Regions from separate parts of the Ornithinibacillus sp. 4-3 genome, predicted to be linked through region 3. Evidence: riboswitches for the same ligand, from Rfam matches in the RefSeq annotation. Region 3 holds a riboswitch; each other region holds the start of a gene.
What was found. Region 3 has a riboswitch for S-adenosylmethionine ahead of AB4Y30_RS12075 (bifunctional homocysteine S-methyltransferase/methylenetetrahydrofolate reductase). Riboswitches for the same ligand answer to the same signal wherever they lie in the genome.

Region 1: it holds a riboswitch for S-adenosylmethionine, as region 3 does, so the genes downstream of both, AB4Y30_RS05410 (methionine biosynthesis PLP-dependent protein) here and AB4Y30_RS12075 (bifunctional homocysteine S-methyltransferase/methylenetetrahydrofolate reductase) in region 3, are expected to answer to the same signal.
Region 2: it holds a riboswitch for S-adenosylmethionine, as region 3 does, so the genes downstream of both, AB4Y30_RS15790 (ABC transporter substrate-binding protein) here and AB4Y30_RS12075 (bifunctional homocysteine S-methyltransferase/methylenetetrahydrofolate reductase) in region 3, are expected to answer to the same signal.
Region 4: it holds a riboswitch for S-adenosylmethionine, as region 3 does, so the genes downstream of both, AB4Y30_RS17160 (O-acetylhomoserine aminocarboxypropyltransferase/cysteine synthase family protein) here and AB4Y30_RS12075 (bifunctional homocysteine S-methyltransferase/methylenetetrahydrofolate reductase) in region 3, are expected to answer to the same signal.

What each region holds. Positions count from the first base shown of each region.
Region 1 covers NZ_CP162599.1:1,106,511-1,111,339, forward strand. Annotated here, with positions in the region: gene AB4Y30_RS05400 (glutamate-5-semialdehyde dehydrogenase) at 1-317, shown strand, start outside; gene AB4Y30_RS05405 (5-methyltetrahydropteroyltriglutamate--homocysteine S-methyltransferase) at 369-1,463, opposite strand; gene AB4Y30_RS05410 (methionine biosynthesis PLP-dependent protein) at 1,479-2,585, opposite strand; SAM riboswitch class I at 2,693-2,794, opposite strand; gene AB4Y30_RS05415 (fumarylacetoacetate hydrolase family protein) at 3,011-3,949, shown strand; gene AB4Y30_RS05420 (lysophospholipid acyltransferase family protein) at 3,999-4,589, opposite strand; RNA gene ssrS (6S RNA) at 4,810-4,829, shown strand, end outside.
Region 2 covers NZ_CP162599.1:3,244,639-3,249,467, reverse strand. Annotated here, with positions in the region: gene AB4Y30_RS15800 (ABC transporter substrate-binding protein) at 1-1,147, shown strand, start outside; gene AB4Y30_RS15795 (ABC transporter substrate-binding protein) at 1,409-2,998, shown strand; SAM riboswitch class I at 3,092-3,209, shown strand; gene AB4Y30_RS15790 (ABC transporter substrate-binding protein) at 3,571-4,829, shown strand, end outside.
Region 3 covers NZ_CP162599.1:2,452,128-2,456,956, reverse strand. Annotated here, with positions in the region: gene metE (5-methyltetrahydropteroyltriglutamate--homocysteine S-methyltransferase) at 1-921, opposite strand, end outside; gene AB4Y30_RS12075 (bifunctional homocysteine S-methyltransferase/methylenetetrahydrofolate reductase) at 940-2,769, opposite strand; SAM riboswitch class I at 3,036-3,138, opposite strand; gene AB4Y30_RS12070 (ankyrin repeat domain-containing protein) at 3,395-3,985, shown strand; gene AB4Y30_RS12065 (nucleoside deaminase) at 3,999-4,400, shown strand; gene AB4Y30_RS12060 (amidohydrolase) at 4,418-4,829, shown strand, end outside.
Region 4 covers NZ_CP162599.1:3,570,899-3,575,727, reverse strand. Annotated here, with positions in the region: gene AB4Y30_RS17170 (YpmS family protein) at 1-580, opposite strand, end outside; gene AB4Y30_RS17165 (GDSL-type esterase/lipase family protein) at 546-1,490, opposite strand; gene AB4Y30_RS17160 (O-acetylhomoserine aminocarboxypropyltransferase/cysteine synthase family protein) at 2,227-3,894, opposite strand; SAM riboswitch class I at 4,018-4,138, opposite strand; gene megL (methionine gamma-lyase) at 4,314-4,829, shown strand, end outside.

The DNA.
Region 1 (4,829 bases), 1.3 Mb from region 3:
ATTTAGGCTTATCTATTAGCGTGAAAGTTGTGGAAACTTGCAAAGAAGCTGTGGAGCATATTAATAACTATGGAACAAAGCATTCAGAAGCTATTGTGACAGAAGATAAGGAGAATGCGAAATTCTTTTTACAAAATGTAGATGCTGCCGCAGTGTATCATAATGTATCAACTCGATTTACAGATGGCTTTGAATTTGGTTATGGTGCAGAAATAGGAATCAGTACACAAAAATTGCATGCAAGAGGTCCAATGGGATTGCCTGCATTAACTTCTAGTAAATTTTTTATTACTGGTGAAGGACAAATTAGAAATTAATAAAAAAGAACGCTATAGCCGCTTAGAAAGTGCTGTAGCGTTCTTGTCATTTTAACTCCAAACTTCGTTGGCAATATCAACAATATATTTTAATTTCTTCCACTGATCTTCTTCTGTTAATTTATTTCCATGGTGTGTAGATGCAAATCCACATTGTGGACTAATACAGATTTGCTCAAATGGAATATAATTAGAAGCTTCCTTAATGCGAGCAATAATCTCATCCTTATCCTCAAGCTCTCCATGTTTAGATGTGAATACACCAAGTACTACTCTAGGACCAACTTTTGGTACATGTTTTAAAGGTTCAAATGTTCCAGCGCGCTCATCATCATATTCTAAGAAGAAGCCATCTACTTTTTCTTTAGCAAGTAGGGTAGGTGCAATGAGATCATAGCTTCCTGAGAATGCATAGTTAGAACGGTAATTACCACGGCAAAGATGTGTTGTAATATATAAATCTTCTGGTTTATCATCAAGCACTCTATTGATAACGCGAAGTGCTAAATCAATTAAATAATCTCTATCATATTTTCCATCGTTAAATGGAATGTCAGGAGAAGAGAGACCTGCGATATATACATCATCTAATTGTAGATAGCGGCATCCTGCATCGTAAAATGCTTGGAGTGCATCTTTATATGCTTGTATCACATCATTTGCATATTCTTCGATATCTGGATAGATAGATTCATCAATAATACCTGCATTAAATAGCTGGTTTGGGCTTGGAATTGTTTGTTTAGCAACAGCACGTCCACCAACAATCTCATTAAATAATTTGAAATCCTTAACATGTGGATGATCAGGATTAAATGAAACCTTACCAACGTTGCGAACGTTATATCTTTCTGTTTCTTCACCACCAGCGAATTGGTAACCTTCGTCTGGAACATATCCTTCAATACCATTTAGATGCTCCAAAAAGTCTGTATGCCAGAATCTTCTTCTGAATTCCCCATCTGTAACCGCTTGTAAACCAACTTCAATTTGCTTGTCTACAATTTTTGTAATTTCTTCTGTTTCAATAATGTATAATTCTTCTGCTGAAAGATTTCCTTCCTTAACATCTTTTCTTGCTTGATGGATTCTTTCAGGGCGTAGTAAACTTCCTACATGGTCTGCGCGAAATGGAATTTTAGTCATATTATAATTCTCCCCTTAAATATTTTTAATTTTATTAAATACTTGTTTTAGATCTGCAATGATGTCGGCTGCTTCTTCTACGCCAACTGAAAAACGAAGTAAACGATCACAAATACCACGACGTTCTCTTTCTTCAACTGGCATATCTGCATGTGTTTGTGTCGTTGGATATGTAATGAAACTTTCTACACCACCAAGACTTTCTGCAAATGTTATCAGCTGGATATTCTGTAAAAAAGGATCCACCCATTCTGTTTTCTTCAAACGAAAGGATAACATTCCACCTTTTCCAGCATATAAAACATCTGTAACAATTTCTGGTTCTGATTCTAGATATTTAGCAACTTCCTTCGCATTTGCATCATGTTGTTTCATGCGAAGATGAAGCGTTTTTAAACCGCGTATCATTAACCATGAATCGAATGGAGACAATACAGCACCAGCTGTGTTATGGAACATAGCGAGCTTTTCGGAAAGCTCTTTCCCTTTAGATACGACTAATCCTCCAAGCACATCATTATGGCCACCAATATATTTTGTAGCGCTATGGATTACAATATCTGCCCCCAATTCAATTGGACGCTGGATATAAGGAGTTAAAAAAGTATTGTCAACAATGAGTAAGAGATTATGTTTTTTAGCTAATTTATTAGCCGCTTCAATATCGATTTCATGCATGATTGGATTTGTAGGAGATTCGATAAATAATGCCTTTGTATTTTCATTAATCAATGCTTCGGTTTCTGTTAAATCTGTAAATGTAGAATAAGTTGTATGAATGTTATATGCATCCCTATATTGATCGAAAATACGGAATGTACCACCATAAATATCTTCAATTGCAATTAACTCATCACCAGAGTGAAATAAAGTTAATACAAGTTGAATAGCAGCCATTCCGGAACTACAGGCAAATCCTGCATCACCAGATTCAAGGCTTGCAATACCTTCTTCTAAAATTGTACGGGTAGGGTTTTTCGTACGAGTATAATCGTAGCCTGTAGATAGTCCAATGCCTTTGTGTTCATAAGCAGTGGATAAATAAATGGGCGGATTGATGGCGCCTGTTTTATCGTCGCTTTTGTTTCCAATTTGAACTAATTTGGTTTCTATGTTTGTCATAAGACATTCCTCCTCTCAAAAATTTATTCCAGTGCTAATGGTAGAAAATAAAAAGACCTCTTCTTGAAAGTAGAAGAGGTCTTTAATCAGCGCACTAGATTATTCTCTTCTTATCTTCAAGCATTATGCTACTGGATTTGGCACAGTACTTATAAAAGTCTGTTGCCGAGATATCGCAGGGCCAGTCCCTCCATCTCTCTTGATAAGAAATATAATGATTTAATTGTTGCTCTAACATTACTTTATTTGAAAAAAAATGTCAACTAATATTTGGAAGGTGATTTTAGATTGGAAATTATTAAATAACTTGTAATAGGGAAGAGCATTCAAAATTGACTTTTCTGACATGAATTGATGTATGAAAATACGGAAAATATGTTATATTTAATGCAGAACAGAATTTACATAGAGGGAGAGAGTATTACATGAAGCTTGTTAGTTATAAGGCAAAAGCAAACCAAAGCTCAGCTCGTATGGGGTTTATCGTAGAAAACAAAGTAGTTGACCTTCAGGAAAGCTATCGTCTAGCGATGTTTGCAGAAGAGAATTTATCAGCAATAGAAGAAATTGACAAGGAATTACCAGCATGTCCCAATGCTTTTTATCGAATTGGACAGCCAGCTTTTGATAAAGCAAAAGCTGCTTATGAATATTCTTTACAGGTAGATAAATCAGATGTTATTTCACTAGATAGAGAAAAAGTAACTTTAGAAACACCAATTCCTGAACCACGTAAAATTATCTGTATCGGGCGAAATTATATTGAACATGCCGCAGAAATGGAAAGTGATGTACCGGAATTTCCAGTATTATTTACAAAATACGCTACATCCTTAATTGGACCTGAAGATGCTATTGAAAAAACACCACAAACAGAAAAATTAGATTATGAAGTAGAATTATGTATTGTAGTTGGAAAAGAAGCAAGAGAAGTGAAGAAAGAAGATGCTTTTGCTTATATTGCTGGATATACCATTGGAAATGACACAACTGCTCGTGATTTACAAAAGCGTACACCACAATGGTTACAAGGAAAAGCAATTGACCGTACTTCACCGATTGGTCCATGGGTAGTTAGCGCAGATGAATTATCTGATCCTGCTAATTTAAATGTTCGTTCTTATGTAAATGGTGAGAAGCGTCAAGATTCAAATACGAATAAACTTATTTTTGATGTGCCATTTTTAATGGAATTCATCTCACATTTAGTAACATTAGAGCCTGGAGATATTATTATGACAGGTACTCCAGATGGGGTAGGAGTAGCTATGAAGCCACCTCAATTCCTCCAAGCTGGAGACATAGTTACACTAGAAATAGAAAATATTGGAACATTAGAAAATAAAGTGATTGATCGTCCATAAATGAAAATAGGGATTGTTGAAAAATAAAACCTTCAACAATCCCTGCTTTTTATTTAATGCGATTTTGTAAATCAATTAATGCTTTGTTTAGATCGTCCATCATTTTATCAATAGCTTCTTTTTTAGGAAGGTCAGGATCAAGTGTGATCGGGTCTCCAAAAATAAGATGTGGTTTTCTAAATTTAAATAAGTCACTAAAGTTATTTGGTCCAACATATGCTGCTGGAACAATTGGAGCTTTGGAATGTGTTGCAATGGTAACGGCACCTTTTTTTAATGGAACTTCCTCTGTTGTTCTTGTACCACTTGGGAAAATCCCGACGATTTCTCCATCTTTTAATAATTTACGTGGGATTTTAATAGAGCTTGGTCCTGGATTTTCACGATTGACTGGAAAAGCCTTTAATTTCCCCATTAACCATTTAAGCGCAGGCTTTTGGAATAACTCAACTTTTGCCATGTAGTTAATTTTGGTTGGTAAAATTGAGACACCTAACCATAAAATATCCACCCAACCTGTATGTGTACAAGCAATGATATAGCCGCCATCCTGTGGTAGCTTTTCTTTTTGATGTACTTTTAATGGTCTAAAAATAGTTAAAATAATTTTTAATAAATATGCTGCAATGTAGTAAATCATAGTAGTCCCCATTTCCTATATTCTATTTCTGTATGTTCATTACGATCTATAGGAGAAATATAGAAGCTCCTGTTGATTGCAATTTTGTTTTATCTCTATCATCATTTTACAAGGAATCTCCAATTCGTCAATTGCTGTTTAGATCTCAGTACTTTATTTTAGGTATAAGATGGAAAGAATTTTTCCTTGCATTATGAGGTATTCATCGCTATCATATACATATAGGCTACGGTGTACGTG
Region 2 (4,829 bases), 790 kb from region 3:
AGTATTTGAAGAAGGGGATCCTTATACGGTTCTCTTAAAATTAGAAACTCCGATTGCAGATGTGTTGGAAATTATGGCTGATCATGTACAATTTCCTGCGATCATGCCTAAAGAAATAGTTGATACAGCAGAAGCAAGTGGAGTCACAGAGTATATTGGTACCGGACCTTTTCAGTTTAAAGAGTGGCGTCAGGATCAGTATATCCATTTAGAAAAGTTTGAGGATTATGTGGCAGTAGATGCACCTGCAGATGGGTTTAGTGGTAAAAAAGAAGCCTTTATCAACAATGTTTATTTTATGATTGTACCGGATCCAAGCACAACCTTTGCCGGTTTACAAACTGGAGAATTTGATATTGTGTATGATGTTTCGAATGATCAATATGAGCAACTTTTACAAGATGAAGCACTAAGTACCCGTCCTTACCATTTTGGTAGCCTTATTCTGTCGTATAACAAAAAGGAAGGACCGGCGACTGATCAGAAATTTAGGCATGCACTCAATGCGGCGATTAATTCCGATGATATAATGCAGGCTGGATTCGTGCATGAAGATCTTTTTGAAATTGATTCTGGATATATGACGAAGGATCGAACGAATTGGTATAGCGATAATGGAAGTGAGTTCTATAATCAAGCTGATCCAGAGAAAGCAAAACAGTTACTAGAAGAATCGGATTATAATGGAGAACCAATCACGCTCCTAACTTCACGTGATTACGAATTTATTTATAATGCATCTGTCGTTTTACAGGAGCAACTAGAACAAGTAGGAATCAATGTGGAATTAGAGCTTTATGATTGGCCAACCGTATTAGAAATGCGCCAGGATCCAGAATTATGGGATTTGCATATTAATGGAACTGCTACTCCTGTCACCCCTTCAAGCTTATTATTCTTGAACTATGATTGGGTAGGTTGGCCAGAACATCCTAAAATTGATGAATTACTAGCAGGCATTAAGGATGCAGTAGACCAGGAAGAAGCGAAGTCGCATTGGGATGAACTGCAAGAATTTGCCTGGGCAGACTATTTACCAATTTCTATCCTTGGACAATATAGTAATGTCATTGTTACTACAGATAAAGTAGTTGATTTCTCTGAATTCGAAGGTGGATTTCTTTGGAATACAAAGCTAGTAGAATAATAAGAAAAGTGCAAAGTTAGACAGTGCTATCTTTGAATAAGCATTAATTGCACAATTTTTATATTTTCCTATCTAAGAAAAAATAAAATAGTTGTCGGTGGCGGAATGATTAGGATTGTCTATAGTTTATTCCCCGCCACAGCTCTTATCATTAAATAGGCTTTTAAATCGTTCGTTTAGAGATCGATTTTATTTTTTAATTTTAATTCATAGTTTACTAATGTGAATAATGAGTTTTGAAGACAACAGGAGGGTACAAATATGAAATTTTCCAAACGCAGTCTATTCTTAGTCATGCTAGCATCTATTGTGTTTTTTATTATAGGCTGTAGCTCTAATGAATCAGAGGTAGATGGAAATAAATCAGATGAAACAAGCAATGATGAAGCAAATACTGGTAGTGTATTAAAAATTGCGCTAGATGGGCAACCACCAACTTTGGATCAACCGACAGCTGCCCCAACTGCAATTCGAGATACAGCTAGACTTATGTTTGAAACACTTTTAACAACAGATTCCAATTATGCTGCTGTTCCGATGTTAGCAGAATCTGTTGAGACTGATGATAATAAGACCTATGTATTTCATCTAAGAGAAGGGGTTTTATTTCATAATGGTAAGGAAATGATTGCAGAAGATGTGATTGCATCGATGGAAAGATGGTTAGAGAAATCAGCAATTACAGGAACTATTTTTGAAGGTGCAACTTGGACTGCGGAGGATAATTACACTGTTGTATTAGAATTAGTGGAGTCATCATCACTGACCTTAGATACCATTGCATCTTCTAAACAGGCAGCAGCAATTATGCCCAAAGAAGTTGTTGAAGCGGCGACAGCTGAAGGGGTTTCAGAATATATTGGAACAGGCCCTTATCAATTTGTAGAATGGAGACAAGATCAATATATTCATTTTACAAAATTTGATGATTATAGTGCTTTAGAGGAGCCAGCAGATGGTTTAGCTGGAAAGAAAGAGGCTTTAGTGGATGATATTTACTTCTATATTGTTACAGATGCCTCTACACGTATAGCTGGTTTACAAACAGGGGAATACGACTTTGCTTATGGTGTTCCTTATGACAGCTATGAACAAGTTAATCGTGATGAAAATATAAATACTCATCTTGATGTAACTGGAGTACAATTATTAGCTTATAACAAAGAGAAGGGGCCAGCTGCTGATGTTAGAATGCGTGAAGTAATTAATACAGCGCTAGATATTGAAGAAATTATGATGGCAGCTTATCCGAATGAAGACCTGTTTTGGTTACATTCCAGTTATATGGACGAAGACATCGTCAGTTGGGCAAGTGATGCTGGAGAGGAATATCATAATATCAATGATCCAGAAAAGGCAAAACAGATGTTGGAAGATATGGATTACAACGGCGAAGAATTTAAAATCTTAGCGACTCGTGATTATGATCATCATTATAATGCAGCAGTTGTCATCCATGATCAATTATCTCAAATTGGAATAAATGCGACATTAGAAATTTATGATTGGCCAACGGTGACACAGCTTAAAGATGATACTGATGCATTTGATGCCTATGTAATTTCTTTCTCAACGGTAAGTACACCACCACAATTCCTTGGATTAAGTCCAACTTGGGCTGGTGGAGTCAATGATGAGAAAGTTGTAGAAGATATGAAAGCTATAGAAACAGCGCCGACAACAGAAGAAGCTCAAGAAATATGGGAAGATTTACAACGCTATGCATGGGAAGAGCTTCTGCCTGTTACGACATTTGGAAGTTATAATAGCTTATATGCATCAAGTAATAAAGTTGAAGGAATCATTACCTTCTCAGGTCCAATTTTTTGGAATGTAACAATTGGGGAATAGGTATTAGTTTTCAGAAAAATGATTCTATTATTTAAGTGCTTGACAATAATAATAGACTTCATATATGATTAATTCACAATTTAAAAAGATAATTCCTTATCAAGAGTCAGGGGAGGAACTGGTCCTACGATCCTGCAGCAACCATCGAATAATTAAGAAGTATTCGATAAGGTGCCAATTCCAGCAAGCAAATAAGCTTGAAAGATAAGGAAGAGCGCGGATAATTTATCATGATATAGCCTCTTCCTTTGATGGAAGAGGTTTTTTAGTTGAGTAAGAAGGTATAAAGTTTTGCACAAATTAATTCTTATTCGGAGATAGCGCTGTCTAGCTCCGAGCGCCAAAAACTAAGAGATTTCGCGTCACGCCCTACAATAAGTCAACATCGGTTCGTGACCTCACCGTGTTTCCTTTATCTCGGTTGTGCCACTCCAATCTCTACGTTTTTAAACGGGCGCTCTACGCTTTTCTTGACTTCCAGAAAAGGGATTAGCAGTAAAATCAAGCTTTACATAGCTTTAAAACCTAGTAAACAAATGTGAATTCTAGGTATAAATCGGGAGGGATAAGACATGAATTTATTTAGAAAAGGTTTATTTTTTATTTTACTTGCAGTAGCAATTATTGCTGTAGGATGTGGACAAAGTAAGGATAGTCATTCAGATAGTGATAATGAAAAAGATTCAGGTGAAGCAGCAAACCAAGAAGAAGCTGCAGAAAATAGATTACGTATTGCATTAGATGCTCAACCGCCTAACTTAGATCAGCCGGCAAATACATCAACATCAGGCAGAGATACTTCTAGACTGATATTTGAAACACTTTTAACAACAGATGCAGAATTTAAGCCAGTTCCAATGTTAGCAGAATCTGTTGAAACAGAGGATAATAAAACATATGTATTTAAATTAAGAGAAGGTATTAAATTCCATAATGGCAAAGAAATGACTGCTGAAGATGTTATTGCTTCTATGGAAAGATGGTTAACCAAATCAACTATTACAGGTTCTATTTTTGGCGATGCAACATGGACAGCAGAAGATGATTATACAGTTGTTTTAGAGCTTAAAGAAGCATCTTCACTGACATTAGATACGATTGCTACATCAAAGCAGGCTCCAGCAATTATGCCAAAAGAAGTAGTTGAGGACGCTGGTGAAGACTTTGTAAATGAATATATCGGAACAGGACCTTATAAATTTGAAGACTGGAAACAAGATCAATATATCCATTTCACAAAATATGATGAGTATCAAGCAGTAGATAAAGAAGCGGATGGGTTATCAGGGAAAAAAGAAGCATTAATAGATGATATTTACTTTTACATCGTACCTGATACATCAACTCGTTTAGCTGGTCTTCAATCTGGAGAATATGATTTTGCATATGGTATTCCATATGATAGCTATGAATTAGTTACAAATGATGAAAACCTAAACGCACACATTACAGCAAGTGGTGAGCAATTTTTAATCTTTAATACAATAGAAGGGCCTGTAAGTGACTTCAAACTACGTCAGGCATTAAATACAGCAATTGACTCTGAAGAAATAATGAATGCAGCATTTCCAAATCCAGATCTTTACACATTAAAATCAGGTTATATGGATGATAATTTGGTTACTTGGAAGAGTGATGCTGGTAAAGAATATTACAATATCAATAATCAGGAAAAAGCAAAAGAATTACTAGCAGAAAGTGATTACCAAGGGGAAGAACTTCGCCTGTTATCGACAAGAGATTATGATCATCATTATAATACGGCAGTAGTAATTCAAGAGCAATTAACCAGAATTGGTGTAAATGTGAAGTTGGAAATTGTGGATTGGCC
Region 3 (4,829 bases):
ATCAAGTACTGTTAAAGTTTGATTTAAGTCATTTCTCCAAACATTACGTCCATCAATAACACCAGCAGCAAGCACTTTGCCTTGAGGAAAGCCATATTGTTTTAATAAATCTAACGATTCTCCATGTACAAAGTCAAGTCCGAATCCAGCAACTGGGAGTTTTGTAATACGCTCATAGTGAGATACTTTTTCGAAATAAGTTTGGAAGATAATATTAATTCCTGCTACTTCTTTAGCGAATGCTGCAAACACTTTTTCAGCAGCTTCAACATATTCTACAGGAGCATTTGTAGAGAAAATAGGCTCATCAATTTGTACCCATTTTGCACCAGCCTCCGCTAACTCTTTAAGAATTTGTACATAATGAGGTGTGAATGCATCTACAATTTCTTGGAAATCTTTTGCGTCATAGCCTTTAGATAGAGCTACATATGTAACTGGCCCAAGGATAACTGGCTTACCATCGATTCCTAATTCTTCTTTTGCTTCTTTATAAGCAGTTAAAGCTCTGTTTTCAACTAATGCTGGTTTGGCATCATTTAGCTCAGGACGAATATAGTGGTAATTTGTGTTAAACCATTTTGTCATTTCTGAAGCAACCGCATTATCTACTCCACGAGCAATCGCATAGTATGTATCAATGTCTACTTTTCCACCATCATAATCATAACGGCTCGGTACAATACCAAAAGTAGCTGAAGTATCTAGCACATGGTCATATAGTGAGAATTCACCAACTGGGATCAGATCAATACCAGCATCCTTTTGCTTCTTTAAATTGTTAATACGGATATCTTTAGTACGCTTTAATAATTCAGCTTGATCGATATCGCCATTCCAATAGCTTTCAAGTGCTCTTTTCCATTCTCTTAATTCACCGATTCTTGGATAACCTAGATTAGAACTTTTTACTTTTGTCATGATAATTCCTCCTAATATTTAAGAAATTTGCTGAGTTTTTGATTTTTTTTCATTAATATAATTTATCAATTCAACGATAATGTCATATCGCATGAAAGGGGTGATTAAATAAACTCCATTAAAATACTTTAATGCTTCATCAATTAATTCTTTGGAAATAGCGATACTTTTTTTGGTAGAAGCTTCTCTATCACCAGCAACATTACTCATCCGTTCACGAATTTCATCAGAAAGCTTAATTCCTGGAACCTCATGATGTAAGAATTCAGCATTCTTAGATGATGTGATTGGCATGATACCAACAAATATTGGGGTATCAATATGGGACGTGGCATCACTTAATTGTTTGAATTTCTCCATATGATAAATAGGCTGTGTGAGAATGTAATCTGCACCACTATTTATTTTTCTCTCCATACGCTGTACTGCTTTTTCAATATTAGCTACATTTGGGTTAAATGCTCCTGCAATGGAGAAGTTAGTAGCTTCTCTTAAAGAGTTTCCTAAGAATGAAATACCTTCATTTCCTTTTTTGATTAACTCTATTAATTTGAAGGAATTTACATCGAAAACAGAGGTTGCTCCAGGGAAGTCACCAATTTTTGTCGGGTCACCTGTAATAACAAGCATCTCATCTATTCCTAATGTGTGTAGACCTAATACGTGGGATTGTAATCCGATTAAATTACGATCACGACAAGTGAGATGTACTAATGGTTTAATTCCTTCTTTTTGCAGGAGAGAAGCGATAGCTACATTGCTAATTCTAGGTGAGGCTAATGAATTATCAGCAACTGTAATTGCATCAGCACCGGCTTCTTTTAATGCTTTTGCACCTTCTATATATTCAGTAACATCTAAATGCTTTGGTGAATCTAATTCCACGATGATTGTTGTTCTTTCTTTTGCCAATTCTGAAATTGTTTTTTTATCTGATTTTTTCTGGCGCTTAATGATAATTTCTTCAATTGGAATTACTTTTTTCTCGGTAATTGGTTTTCGAGATTTAATCCCTTCCGCCATTTTTTGAATATGTTGTGGAGTAGTTCCACAGCAACCGCCAATCAGTCTTACTCCTTGTTCACGAAATTCATTTGCAGTAGTAGCAAAGTAGTCTGGCTCATTTTCATAATAGAGCACGCCATCTCGGTAAGCAGGCAAGCTTGCATTTGGATAAGCAGCTAATAGCGCATGCTTTAGTAAAGGAACTGATTCAAGAGAGCTTACCATTTGTGCAGGCCCTAGCCGGCAATTGACACCAACCACGTCAGCCCCAATATCTTCTAGACGTTTTAATCCATCTTTTAGATGTAAGCCATTTTCAAGAATTCCCGGTTCATGCATCGATACGTTTGCGATAATTGGAAGGTTTGTTTCTTCGCGAGCGATTTCTAAGACGATGCTCAGTTCATCGAAATTATAATAAGTTTCTAGTAAAATTCCATCTACTCCAGATAGTAACAAACTGTATAATTGCTCTTTAAAGCTTCGCTTAATCTCTTCTTCGGATTCTTCAAATTGTGAACCGTGGATACCACCAATCGTCCCAAGAATATGTGCCTTACCTTTACTAGCATTTTTTGCAAGGTTTACAGCTGCTTCATTTATTTTCTTTACTTTTTCTTCTAAGCCATACTGAGCTAACTTAATGTAGTTTGCACCATATGTATTGGTTTGAATTACTTCTGCTCCAGCGTTAATATATGCTTCATGGACAAGTTGAACTTGTTCAGCACTGGTTAAGTTTAATTCTTCAAAACAGGTTTTTACTCCATGTGAGTATAAGACTGTTCCCATGGCACCATCAGCAATTAAAATTCTTTCTTTCAAACTATCTAACAAACTCATCTCATATTCACCTCAATCTTTATTGGAATATTTCGTTTTATTTGACTATTAATGATCCAGTTATTAATAGTCGTCGCCGTAGATTTTCATATGAAATTTTATTTTTGAAAATCTAGTTTGCCATCTTTATTAAGATGAAATATAGCAATGCCTAGAGTGTGAATGATTTTCTTTTAAAAAGATTTTTGCGAGTCTTAAACAAATAAAAAAACCCTCTTCTTTAATTAGACTATAAGAAGAGGGTTTGCTATCTATTTTCATCACTCTTCTTATCTTTCAGGCATTATGCTTGCTGGAATTGGCACAGTACTTTAAAAGTCTGTTGCCGAGGCTTCAAAGGGCCAGTCCCTCCACCTCTCTGGATAAGAATTTAATTTTTATTATTAAATTTGTTTTCACTTTACATGGGACTTTGAAACTTGTCAACTATCTTTTTAAAAAAATAATCAAAGAAAGCTCCTAATCTCTAGTGCCTGTAGGTGATATGGATTAAAAAATATTTTTTCTCTTTGTAATTATCCAAAATTAAAACGCTTACAATTTTATTTTCTAAAAGTGCTTAGCATGTTAACATAGAAAAAAGGGTATTTAAAATATAAATGAACTAGCGTGGGAGGAGAGAACAATGAGTCAACAATTAGTTGAGTATGCAAGAACAGGTGATATAGAAAATCTGAAAAATTTATTAAAAGAAGATGTTGATGTGAACATCCGTGATGCAGAAGGTAGAACCGCTGTATTAGAAGCTACACGTTATAATTATCCAAAGATTGTAGATATATTAATTCAACATGGGGCAGATGTAAATATTCAAGACTTATATCGAAATAATGTACTTCTCCATGCAGGTGCAGCTGGTTATTTAGAAATTGTAAAGCTAGCAATAGCGGCTGGTGCTAATACGAAACTGACTAATCGATATGGAGGAATTGCTATCATTCCTGCAGCAGAAAGAGCACATGTAGAGGTCATTGAAGAATTATTAACTTATTCAGATTCTGATGTCAATCATATTAATAATTTACATTGGACTGCATTAATGGAGGCAGTAATTCTTGGTGATGGTGGAGTACGCCATCAAAAAGCAGTAGAAGTGTTATTAAAGCATGGGGCAGATCCTAATATTGCTGATCGAGATGGTATAACTCCATTGCAGCATGCGGAGCAGCTTGGCTACACGGAAATTGCTTTGCTACTGAAAGCTGCCGATGCTTAAAGGAGTGAATCTATTGTTAAAAGAAAAATGGTTGCAGGAAGCAATTAAGTTGGCACAGGATAATGAAACATCAAAAAATGGATCTCCTTTTGGAGCAGTGGTAGTAAAGGATGGAGTTATTGTAGGAAGAGGGGTTAATCAAGTAAAGCGCACGCACGATCCATCACAGCATGCAGAGTTACAAGCTGTGATACACGCATGTCAATCTTTACAAACCACGGATCTTACAGGCTGTGAAATTTATGCAAGCACAGAGCCATGTCCAATGTGCTTGAGTGCGATTTATTTTACTAAAATAGATGCAGTATACTTTGCGGAAATCAGTACAGAAAGTCAAGATTATGTGTATCATCAACTTTCACTGCCGAGACAAGAGCGCGATATACATATGGAGCAGTTGTTAGAGAAAAACTAAATATTGGAGGAATATGAATGAACACTACTTATTGGTTAACAAATACAAGGCTTGAAACAAGCTATTATAAAGAAAATGATATGATTACAGCTACTAATACGGAATTTTTTCATCTACTGATTGAGGACGGAAAAATCACTGATATTGTTCCAGCTTCTGAGCAGTTAACAGATGAGCTACCGAAGAAGGATGCAAAACAGCTCTTAGCTCTACCATCATTTGTTGAAAAACATTGTCATCTTGATAAGACATTGCTTGGGGACCAATGGAGAGCAGTAAAGCCTGTTAAAAATATTTTAGAAAGAGTAGTAATTGAGAAAACGACATTGCCTACTTTAAAAACGACTACACAGGAACGTGCAGAAAATTTACTAGGAAGATTTGTCAAATACGGGGTTACACATGTGCGTACACATGCAGATATCTATC
Region 4 (4,829 bases), 1.1 Mb from region 3:
AAGCAAAGTGGTTTGCTTCCACATCGAATTGTTCGATAGCAACTTGAAAATTACTTTTTATATCCATTTCTGTGACTGCTACATAAATTTCTTCTTCCTTAGGATTCACAACCACCCAGTCAGGCATTGGTAAGGATTTCTTCATATACTCCATAATCTTCTTATTTGGTAATTGTAATAGACCAAGAGAAATAGAGCGTTGTTTTAAGATGACATTACCATCCTCTTGGACGATTGGCTCTAAATGGATTGAGAGCGGGACAGTTGTTGAAAAGACAGGTAAATCGCCTTGCAGATGTACGTCCTCTTCTAAAGAAACCGAATATCGGTGATTCGTTTTTTCCAAGAATTTATTGATATATGCATTGACTAAATCATTTAAGTTTTGTTTTGTTGTACGGACAACAAATTCAGAACTATCATGATAGTCAACTGGCTTTGTTGTTGGATATTCGGAACTTGAAACAGGCCAAAATATGAGTAATGCAATTAAAAATAGTATACCGAAGTTGATGTAGAGAAGATTGACGAAGTAATTTCTCCATCTATTCCCCGGTAGTTGTTCCGTTTTCTTCTTCATCATTCCCACCTTCAACTTCTATATTTGTTAAAAACTCTAAAACACGTTCTGCCATATGATAATATCCTAGTGAATTTGGATGAAAGTGATCATCAGCAAATAGATTATCACTTGCTTGATCAAACACATCTTGCATAGGAATAAATGTAACATCTTCATATTGACTCGTCGTAAAATTACTTGTTCGATTCCAGTCATTTACAATCGTTCCTAATTCCTCTATCTCTGGGAAATATTGAGCAAAAGGATTATAAATTCCTAATAGGAAAATATGTGCTTTATTATTTAGTTCTCTCATTTGTGTCAGAATCGTATTTATACGTTCTTCGTACTTTACACGTTCTCGAGCAAATTGTAAATAATGAAGGTCTACAAAGTTGTCTCTTGCGACTTTCATGATATCATTTGCACCGATTGTAATTAAAATAATATCTGCACTCTTCAGAGACTCCGAAATCTCTTCTTCTTCTTCCATGCGCACAAGCATTTGATCTGTACGATTTCCTCTTTTTCCGAAGTTTTCAAAGGTCGCAATTTGATTTTCTGCATTAATTGTACGATCTAAGATTCCAATGTATCCTCCTGCATTATGTTCATCACCAACTCCTTGAGTTAGGGAATCTCCTATACCAACAATCTTTATATCCTGATGTAAAAAGGAGTTCAGCGCGCTTTTGATTCTCTCGCGGATGCCATTTGTGGATGATGCAGGAACTTCTTCTTCGACAAACTCTTCTGGCTCAATCTCTTCTTCCGCAATTTGCTCAAGAATATCTTCTGTAACAGGAGGAACTTCTTTTAATTTTGCGAAGTTGGATTGTTGTTTACTATATGCATAAATGCTGACGCCACCAATAATAATTAAAATACCTATTATCCCATAAATTATTTTCCTAATAATTGAAATCACACCTATATCATGCACTTATTTAAAAGGGTCTTTTTAAAGCAATTATGTCCAATTTTCTTAAGTTCATTACATAATGAAGTCTAGTCTAAAACTATTATATTTTGTATAGCCTGCCTATAAAAAAATGTGACATCTATCAGAGGTTTTATACTCACTTAATAAGAATTTAGTTCCCAAGAGAATTTTATATTCCTTTTACTGAAAAATTACCTCTAAATGGAGATAAAAATAAAAGACCGTCTTTCATTATTTTACACTTTACATGTACGATGTAAACCGAAATCTTTTTTACAAAATAATTGTTTGAATTGGGGGAAAAGAGGAAATTTTCTTGTTATATGAGATTTTATGCAAATGGAAAATGATTTGAGTTAGTGAAATGAAAAGCCATAAACTTGGTACTTTAAAGTATTAGTTTGAAACCATAAAATATGTATGATTAATTATATTTTCTGTGAAAAAAACCTGTTAGCCGATAAGGAAGCTAACAGGTTTTTCTTCATGAGAAAAGAAAGTATAAAAATTGCGCAAATTAATGCTTATTCAAAGTTAGCGCTGTCTAGCTCTGAGCACCAAAAACTAAGAGCTAACGCGAGCCATCCTATAATAAAGGAGACTTGGCGATTGACAAGGCGTTAGGCGCAGACAGAGTCATAGTCGCACTTTTATCGACTAAGTTCAGTCACGTCACGCTTTTAGCCTGTAAGGGCGCGACTTTCGCTTTTTGTTTTATGAATTATTTACTTGTCCTTGCTTCTACTATTTCTTCTAATAAATCTTTATTAAAGAAGACGATAGCGTCATGTATACTTCCCAATGCACTTATGATATCTCCTGTTGGCTCATTTTCTACCCAGATGATTTTTCCTTGCTTCTCTGTAAATGTAGTCAGTTGAGCTTTTGAGATATTATCTTTGACCCATAGTGCATCAACTTGGTCTGTAGAAGAGATGGCATCCACTGCAATTATTTGATAACCAGCCTTTTTAACTGCTGCTACTTTTGTTTCGTCGATATCAGCAACTGCAATGACCTTTTGGCGTAAGCCTTCACTGCGGTCAAATGGTGAATGTACTAGCCATTTTGTAACTGAATCTTCGGTGTTTGTAAGCGAAGGTTCAATACCTACCGCTTTAGACATTGCTTGATCCAAGTCTTCTAAAATATCTTTTACAGATTCAAGTCCAATAGATAGACGAATTAATTCTTCATTTACTCCACTTTTCTCCAGATCCTCTGCACTTAATTGTTGATGTGTAGTGGATGCAGGATGGATAATTAATGATTTCGCATCACCAACATTTGCAACATGTGACCATAGCTTCACATTGTCGATTGCTTTTCTTCCAGCATCACGACCGCCTTTAATTCCAAATGTAACAATGGAACCGTAACCTTCTGTAAAGTACTTATGTGCAAGCTCATGTGATGGGTGATCTTTTAAGCCAGGGTAGTTCACCCAATCTACCGCAGGATGTGTTGTTAAGAACTTAACAACTTTTTCTGTATTTTTCGCATGACGTTCCATTCGTAAATGTAAAGTTTCTAATCCTTGCAACAATAAAAATGCGTTATGTGGACTTAAGCAAGCGCCGATATCACGCAATAACTGTACTCGTAGTTTAATAGCAAATGCAGGTGCACCTACATCTACATAGCGTAATCCATTATAGCTATCATCTGGCTCTGTAAATCCTGGGAATTTTCCATTACTCCAGTCAAATTTTCCGCCATCAACGACAACTCCAGCAATGGAATTCCCATGTCCACCAATCCATTTTGTGGCAGAATGAACAACAATATCTGCACCCCATTTTAATGGATGCGCGATTCCAGGTGCGAATGTGTTATCAATAATAAGAGGAATCCCATGCTCATGAGCAATATCAGCTACAGCCTCAATGTCAAAAACATACAAGCTTGGGTTTGTAATGGTCTCCCCATAAACTGCTTTTGTTTTATCCGTAATAGCTTCTCTAAAGTTTTCAGGATCCGATCCATCAACGAATTTTACATTGATTCCATATCTAGGCAAGGTATGGACGAATAAATTATATGTTCCACCGTATAGGTTACTATCTGTAACAATTTCATCTCCAGCACTTGCAATATTTAAAATGGCAAATGTAATTGCCGCCATACCAGAAGAAGTTGCGACAGCTGCAACCCCGTCTTCCAGTAAACTTACACGCTGTTCAAATGCATCCACCGTTGGATTGGTAATACGAGTATAAATATTTCCAGTTTTTTGTAATGCGAATACGCCTTGGGCATGCTCTGAATCCGGGAATACATAGGATGTTGTTTGGTGAATAGGTACTGCGCGAGATCCTGTTACTGGATCAGGGACCTGCCCACCATGAAGTAGAATAGTATCTTGATCTTGGAAATGAAATGTTGACATAATTAATAATCCTCCTCTTAATTTTTAGAAGCTTATATTGTAAAGATGTGATGATTCAAATTCAGAAAAAGAAAAGACCTCTTCTGAATAAGAAGAGGTCGTATGGTAAGGTCACGAATCCTCCTCTTATCTTCCAGATTAATGCGATTAATCTGTAGGATTTGGCACCATTAAAAGTAAAATTATTTACTCCAAGGTTGCTGGGCTTCATAGGGCCTATCCCCTCCACCACTCTTGATAAGAGATTGAGCATATAACTTAACGAGTATTATATAATTCCATTTTTTTAATTGCAAGTAATTTTCACACTAGTTTTTGTTTTCTTTGTTCAGATAATTAGATTGAAAATTCAGATGATAAATGCTTTTCAATGCTAGTTGTATCCAGTACAATAAAAGTCATAGGAATGGAGGGATTGTATGCCGAAAAAATATCAACGATTTGAAACGGCTATTATTCATGAAGGATATGATGAAAAAGAAGTATTAGGAAGTCTTGTTCCTCCTTTGTTCCAATCATCTACATTTGTATTTGATTCTGCTGAGCAAGGAGAACAACGATTTAGTGGTGAAACAGATGGTTATACCTATTCACGATTACGTAATCCTACTGTAGCGATATTAGAAGAAAGGATTGCTGCAATAGAAAATGGTGAAAAAGGTTTAGCATTTGGTTCTGGTATGGCTGCTATCTCCGCTGTATTATTTTCCTTAACGAAAGCTAATGACCATATCATTAGCTCTGTAGCTTTATATGGGAATACATTTGGTTTATTGAAATTAATGGAGGAAAAATACAATATTGCTCATGAAACTTGTAGTATGAAATCTACAGAAGAAATACGTTCATTGATTCGAAAAGAAACGGCATGCATTTTTGTGGAAACACCAGTAAATCCAACCATGCAGTTAATTGATCTGAAAATGGTAGCAGAT